Regions from separate parts of the Aromatoleum bremense genome, predicted to be linked through region 2. Evidence: predicted binding sites of a transcription regulator. Region 2 holds the regulator's gene; each other region holds the start of a gene.
What was found. Region 2 encodes FliA, which starts transcription of late flagellar genes. Its sites were predicted from a motif close to CTAAAGTTNNNNNNNNNNNNGCCGNTA; they were not measured.
Positions count from the first base shown of each region.

Region 1: motA (flagellar motor stator protein MotA) is a predicted target of FliA. The motif match lies at 1,049-1,075, and genes of this name have one in related genera.
Region 3: flgM (flagellar biosynthesis anti-sigma factor FlgM) is a predicted target of FliA. The motif match lies at 1,129-1,155, and genes of this name have one in related genera.

Region 1 covers NZ_CP059467.1:822,442-824,704, reverse strand. The annotation lists gene flhD (flagellar transcriptional regulator FlhD) at 102-422, shown strand; gene flhC (flagellar transcriptional regulator FlhC) at 443-988, shown strand; gene motA (flagellar motor stator protein MotA) at 1,139-1,993, shown strand; gene motB (flagellar motor protein MotB) at 2,064-2,263, shown strand, end outside.
Region 2 covers NZ_CP059467.1:3,231,164-3,233,426, reverse strand. The annotation lists gene motD (flagellar motor protein MotD) at 1-56, opposite strand, end outside; gene pbN1_RS15155 (flagellar motor protein) at 116-856, opposite strand; gene pbN1_RS15150 (RNA polymerase sigma factor FliA) at 881-1,648, opposite strand; gene pbN1_RS15145 (MinD/ParA family ATP-binding protein) at 1,765-2,263, opposite strand, start outside.
Region 3 covers NZ_CP059467.1:933,454-935,716, reverse strand. The annotation lists gene pbN1_RS04400 (retropepsin-like aspartic protease family protein) at 1-68, opposite strand, end outside; gene pbN1_RS04395 (flagella synthesis protein FlgN) at 322-795, opposite strand; gene flgM (flagellar biosynthesis anti-sigma factor FlgM) at 792-1,094, opposite strand; gene flgA (flagellar basal body P-ring formation chaperone FlgA) at 1,241-1,834, opposite strand; gene flgB (flagellar basal body rod protein FlgB) at 2,226-2,263, shown strand, end outside.

The sequences.
Region 1 (2,263 bases), 2.0 Mb from region 2:
CGTGAAGTGTGCAATCTTGCCGCTCCCGTCGTGGATCTCGCTTGCAATTGCTAACAATTGACTCTAATTTTGGTTACCCTATTCACGGTAATGACCAAACGATGAAACGCCAAGATTTTCAGTCCGAGATCCAGGAACTCAACCTCGCTTACATGATGCTGGCGCAACAGATGCTGCGCGCCGACCGTGAGACGGCGATGCTGCGACTGGGGATCGGCAATGGCGTTGCCGAGCTTATCGAGGGCTTGTCCAGTGCCAGGCTGGTGAAAATGGCGAGCAGCCAGATGGTGCTGCCGGGTTTCCGCTTCGACGATGCAATGCTGGCAGGCCTGATCGCCGGCAACGGGCGGGATGCCGCGACGTCCAGCCTGCACGCCGCGATCATCGCCGCCGGCAAGCCCGTGCAGGAACTGGCCGGATAGCCCGGCCGGAGGAGAGCAAATTGAAAAACAAGAGCATCATCGGCGAAGCCGAAGACATCCAGCGCGCAGCGGAAATGGTCCGCCTCGGCGCCCGCATGCAGATGCTGGAAGCCGAGACGAAGCTGAGCCGCGAGCGCCTTCTGAAGATCTACAAGGAAGTGCGCGGCATGTCGCCGCCGAAAGGGATGCTGCCGTTCTCGACCGACTGGTTCATGACGTGGCAGCCGAACATGCACGCGTCGCTGTTCATGGCCTTCTTCAGTTTCTTCCAGGACAAGGCCGGCCTCAAGGGGCTGGATGCGATCATCAAGGCCTACCATCTGTATCTCGATCACGTCGAGGCCGAAGCGATGGACCCGGTGCTCAGCCTGACGCGCGCCTGGACGCTGGTGCGGTTCTTCGACGCCGACCTGCTCCAGTTCGCCCCCTGCACGAGCTGCGGCGGACGCTTCGTCGCCCACGCCTATGATCCGACCCACCACTTCGTATGCGGTCTGTGCAATATGCCTTCGCGGGCCGGAAAGACCAAGCGGGCCGCCAAGGCGGCATTCGCCGAAGCGGACTGAGCAACGGATCGCCGTGCTCGAGGCCGCCGCGCCTGCCGGCGGCCTTTTCGTTTGTCGGAGCTCAAGTCCGGCGTGCCGGAGTCGTTACAGTGGCAGTATTTCTGCGAAGCGCGGGAGCGCCTTCGTACATGAATCGACAGGGGTTTTCCGGTGTTTCTGATCGTTGGCTATGTCATCATCCTTCTCGCGTCGATCGGGACCTATTCGATTCATGGCAGTCTCATGGCCCTGTGGGTGCCGCTCGAGTACCTCGCGATCGTCGGCCTGATGATCGGCGGTTTCGTTGCGGGCAACGGCAGCAAGGCGCTGAAGGCGACGCTGGCAGCCCTGCCGGGGGTCGTGAAGGGCTCGCCGTACAACAAGGCGATGTACATGGACCTGCTGGGCCTGCTGTACGAGGTGCTGGCGAAAGTGCGCAAGGAAGGCCTCATGTCGATCGAGAACGATGTCGACAATGCCGCATCCAGCCCGATCTTCACGAAGTATCCGAGCGTGATGGCCAACCACCACGCGATCGAGTTCCTCACCGATTATCTGCGCATGATGGTCGGCGGAAACCTCAACGCGTTCGAGCTCGAAAGCTTGATGGACAAGGAAATCGATACCCATCACCACGAGGCGCACACCGCACCGCACGTCGTGGCGAAGGTCGGCGATGCGCTCCCCGCGTTCGGTATCGTCGTCGCGGTGATGGGCGTGGTGAACGTCATGGGTTCGGTCGGCCAACCGCCGGCGGTACTGGGCAAGATGATCGGCGGCGCGCTGGTCGGTACCTTCCTCGGCATCCTCATTTCCTACGGTTTCGTCCAGCCCATCGCGAGCCAGCTGGAACAGCGCGTCGAAGAGGGCGGGAAAGTGTTCGAGTGCATCAAGGTGGTGCTGCTGGCGAGCATGAACGGGTATGCGCCGCAGGTGGCGATCGAGTTCGGGCGCAAGGTGCTGTATTCGACGGAGCGTCCGGGCTTCGCCGAGCTCGAGCAGGACATCAAGAACCGCAAGGGTTGACGGCCGCAATGACGAGCTTGCCGCGCCTCACGCCTCGCCCGGCCTCTGCGCGACGTGGAGGCGCCCGGCCGTGAGCGACGATACGCAACAACCTATCGTCGTCAAGCGCATCAACAAGGTCGCGGCGGCAGCGCACGGCGGCGCATGGAAGATCGCGTACGCGGACTTCGTCACCGCGATGATGGCTTTCTTCCTGCTGATGTGGCTCCTCGGCTCGACCGCGCAGGGCGACCTCGAGGGGATCGCTGACCATTTCCAGAATCCGCTGAA
Region 2 (2,263 bases):
ACGAGCCAGCGCTCGTGATTCTCGTAGTCTTCGTCAGGGGGGCGGCGACGCGACATGGGCGAGGCTTGCGGCTAGGGCCGAGCGGCGCGCGGCAGGAGGAATCCCATCACCGGCTTCAGCTCACATAGCCCTGCATGCGGCTCTCGATGATGCGCGGGTTGTCGCCGCTGGCGATGCCGACGAGTCCGTCCACCAGCATCTCGCGCTGCGAGACGCCGCTCGCAACATGCGCCAGCAGCTTCTTCGAGATCGGCAGGAAAATCAGGTTCGCGAAGCCGACGCCGTAGATCGTCGCGACGAACGCGACCGCGATGCCCGAGCCGAGCCGCGACGGATCGGAGAGGTTTTCCATCACGTGGATCAGGCCCATGACCGCGCCGAGAATGCCGATCGTCGGCGCGTAGCCCCCGGCCGATTCCCAGATCTTCGCGCCGAGCCGCATCTGCGCGCTCCACGCATCGATTTCGACTTCGAGCACGTCGCGCAGGTGCTGTGGCTCGACGCCATCGATGAGCAGTTGCAGCCCCTTGCGCACGAACGGATCGGGCAGCGTGTCGAGGCGCTCTTCGAGCGCGAGCAGGCCTTCCTTGCGCGCGATGTGGCTCCAGTCGGTGGTCTGCGCGATGAGGTCGGTGTGGTTCGAGGACGGCGGCACGAACACCCATTTCGCCATCCGCATGCCATTGCGGAATACCGGCAGCGGGCTCTGCAGCATCACCGCGCCGAGCGTGCCGCCGACGACGATCAGGAACGCGGTCGGCTGCACCAGCGAGGAAATATGGCCGCCCTCGAGCACCTGTCCCGACAGGATCGCGGCGATTCCGAGCGTGATGCCGATGAGACTGGTCTTGTCCATGCCGGAGAGTCGGTGGAAGCCCGTTCAGGCCGCGGCCGGAGGGGTCTTTCGCGGTCGGCCGCGGCGCGCGCCGCCGGCCTCGCCAGCACCGAGGATGCGCGCCCGCAGCCGCGCGACAGCCTGGCTGTGCAACTGGCACACGCGCGACTCGGACACGCCGAACACTTCGCCGATCTCGCGCAGGTTGAGCTCCTCGTCGTAATACAGCGCCATCATCAGCTTTTCGCGTTCGGGCAGGTTCTCGATCGCCTGCACCAGCGCGCTGCGCATGTCCGACGCTTCGAGCAGGTCGAGCGGATTCGATGCGTGCTCGCCGAGGTGGCGCTCGAAGTAGTCCTCGCCTTCGTCGCCGGCGAAATCCTCGAAGTGCACCAGCTGGTAGCCGCGCGCGTCCTGCAGCATGCGCTGGTATTCGGCGAGCGGCATTTCGAGCGACTCGGCGAGCTCGACTTCGGTCGGCTGGCGGCCGTGGCGCTGCTCGAGGCTGTGGATCGCGCCTTCGATGCGCCGCATGTCGCGGCGGATGCTGCGCGGCAGCCAGTCGTTGTCGCGCAGCCCGTCGAGCATCGCTCCGCGCACACGCTGCACCGCGTAGGTCTCGAACTGCGCGCCGAGGCCATCCTCGTAGCGGTTGATCGCGTCGAGCAACCCGATCATGCCGTTCTGGATGACGTCATCGATGTGCACGCTCGCCGGCAGCTTCGCCATCAGGTGGTAAGCGAGGCGCTTGACCAGCGGGGCATAAGTCTCCACCAGCTGGCTCTTGTCGAGATTTCCTTCGGGGTCGTACATCCATTTCGCCTGTATTTTCCGGGCTCCCGACCGCGGCGCCGGAGTTTCCTGCTTTTCGTCGGACTGCCATGGTCCGGCGGCGGGTTGCGCCTTGCCGCGCGGATAAGTCAGTCCGATCATGGTCGCCGGTCCGCCTGCGCCGTCGCGCCCGGCCGGCGTGCGGACAGCGCGAGGCGGCGCAGGAACGCGGCCTCGCCCTCGGACGCGCACGCGCGCTGCGCGTCGGCCGTCAAGCCCGCGGCGATGTCGTCGCGCTCGACCTCGCCGAGCCACGCCAGCGGCACGCCGACGTGGCGCCGCACCAGGGCGTTCAGACTCGCAAAAAACGCGCTCGCGTCGTCGCGATGACGCGCGCGCGAGACGGCCACATGCAGCGCCCCGGCTCCGGCGGCGGCGAGATGCTTGATCGTGCGGTATGCCTCGGTCGCGCCGCTGTGGCTTGCTTCGGCGACGACGAGCCGGCGTGGCGCGGCGAAGACGAACGGCGACGGATCGCCTGCCGATGCGCAGCTCGCGTGAATCAGCACGAAGCCGGCGTGGCGATGCAGGCTGTGCAACGCGCCGACGAGACACTGGCGGCGCTCCTCGTCGAGCAACGGCAGTGCGAGCGCCGCG
Region 3 (2,263 bases), 2.1 Mb from region 2:
TGCCCGGCCCAGGCAAGGGACGAGGTGCCCGCCCAAAACGTGAGTAGCAGGCACATGAACTTCTGCATCGGATCGTCCTCGTCAAATCGGCGTCGCGTGGTGAGCGTCCAGCGGATCGGACGCAGGACGAAAGGCAATAATGAAAGCAACAGATTGAAAGAAAGTCAAACACTCAGTGTGTAACAGTGGCTCAAAGCGGGGGAGCCCACCAGCACCTGCCCGCGCCGCACTGTCGCAGCAACGGGGTGACAGGGGGACGAGCGGAATGGCTGAGGGCGAGCGAAGCCGGTGCGGCGGGGAAGGCGAGGGATCTGGCGGAGTTCAGGCGCTGCCGAGATGGCGCCCGCTGCTGCGGGGGCGTGTCATGCCCGCGGCATTGTAGAGCTGGGGTTGGCCGGCCGCCGTGAGCAGCACGGTGAGCGCTGACTGGTTGTGCTGCATCCGTTCGACGATCAGCTTGCCGTTGCTCTCGTTGCGGTGTTGTGCGTTGCGCGCGAGTTCGCGAATCTCGTCCCAGCAGGCCAGGGTGTCGGGCAGCGGCCGGCATAGTTCGCGAATCGACGCCTCGTCGTTCGGGCGCCGCAAGCGGCCGAGCAGCAAGGCGCGGTCGTTGTGCACGCGTTGCAACTGCTGGTGGCGCTGCGATTTCTCCTGTGTCAGAGCGAGCAGCGCGTCGGCCTCGCCGGCGATCAGGAGCGTTTCCTCGCGTTCGAGCAGCGCGAGAAAGGCACGCAGCAGGGCTGCCTCGGTGTCGATCAGCGTCGCCAGGCGCTGCAGTTCCGGTTGCGGAGTCACGATTCGCGCCGAGTGTCGAGTATCTGGCGCACGGAGTCGATCAGGCCTTCGGCGATGCGGTCGGCGTCCACCTTGAAGCGCCCTTCGCTGATTGCCTGGCGGATTTCGTTTACGCGGCCACGGTCGACGACCGGAGTCGAAGCCATTGCCGCTTCGGCCTTGTTCAAGCTCGATGACAGCGACGACAGCTGCACCTTCTCGTCGTCGCCGACGGGTTTAGACGCCACGGGCTGCGACCGTGGCCGGCTCTCCGCGGCAGGTACGGAGCCGGCTGGCTTCGGGGTACCTTCGATCTTCACGGCGCAACTCCCATTGAATATTCTCTAACCGTGTCAACGGTCCGCACAGCGAAAACTTTAACCCCGTGGCGCTGGGCGACCGGGGCCGATCGGGAACCCGGGCGATCGAAAGCAAGGGCTGTTCCGCTTGCTCATCGGCCCTGCACTCAAAATTGCACTTCGACGACCCCGCCGGCGCGCGCGAGGCCTGAAACGACCTGGTCATTGCCGATCCGTACCCGTACGGGTTCGCCTTCGGCTGCGGCATTGAGGGCGCGTCCTTCGTTCGATACGCTGAAGCCGTTGCCGCTGCCGACGACTTTTACCGCCTGGCCCTGCCGCACCGCGGGTGGGAGGCGCAGCATTCCGGCGCGCAACGTGCTGCCGGCGGCGACGGCGTAACGGGCGGGGTGCCCGACCGCCTGCGTCGGGTCGGTCAGCGTGCCGGGCGGTTCCGCCGCGAGATCGCCGTGCCGCCGTTCGATATCGGCCGGGCCGAGGGTCTGGCCGGCGCGAAGCGCGCGGGCGGTGGCGAGATACTCGGCCATCACCGCGACCCGCGCCGGCACATAGGCGGTCCAAGGGGCCGGTGAGTCGCAGCGCACACCGACGTTGATCTGTCCCCACGCCCGTATGCCGGCCGGCAGGAAGGCTTCGAGCGCTGCGCATGCCGGGAGACTGTTCCGCGCATCGAACGCGCTGACGGAGATTTCAACTTTTCCCGGCAGGCCGGCAGTCTGCTGCTCGAGAAATGCCGTCACTGTCCGCTCGACGGGTTCGGGAGGCTGCTGCGCGCCTGCCGGCAGGGGCAGCATTGCGGTCGTGACGGCCGCCATAGCGGCGGCAGGAAATCGGCAAAGGAGGGATCGATTTTTCAGCATGGGGCGATTGCACCACGCCTGCGTGCGCCCGGCAACCGCCGCCGCATTCCCGCTTCGCCCCCTTCGCGGGCGGCAAGTTTTTCCGCCGGCCGGCAGGCACGACGCCGAAGCCGGCAGCGAAAGCGGCGAAATTGACCGGTAATTTCCAGTCTTATCGGAGCAAGCCCATTGTGATGTGACGACTAAGATCGCTGGCATGGAAGGTGCGATGGATCAATGCCCGCACCTGCCTTCGGTAACGGCGGTTACAGCAGGACCTTGAGGTGATGCCATGAAATCCCGACTCGACAGCGCGCTGCAGTTTCATCA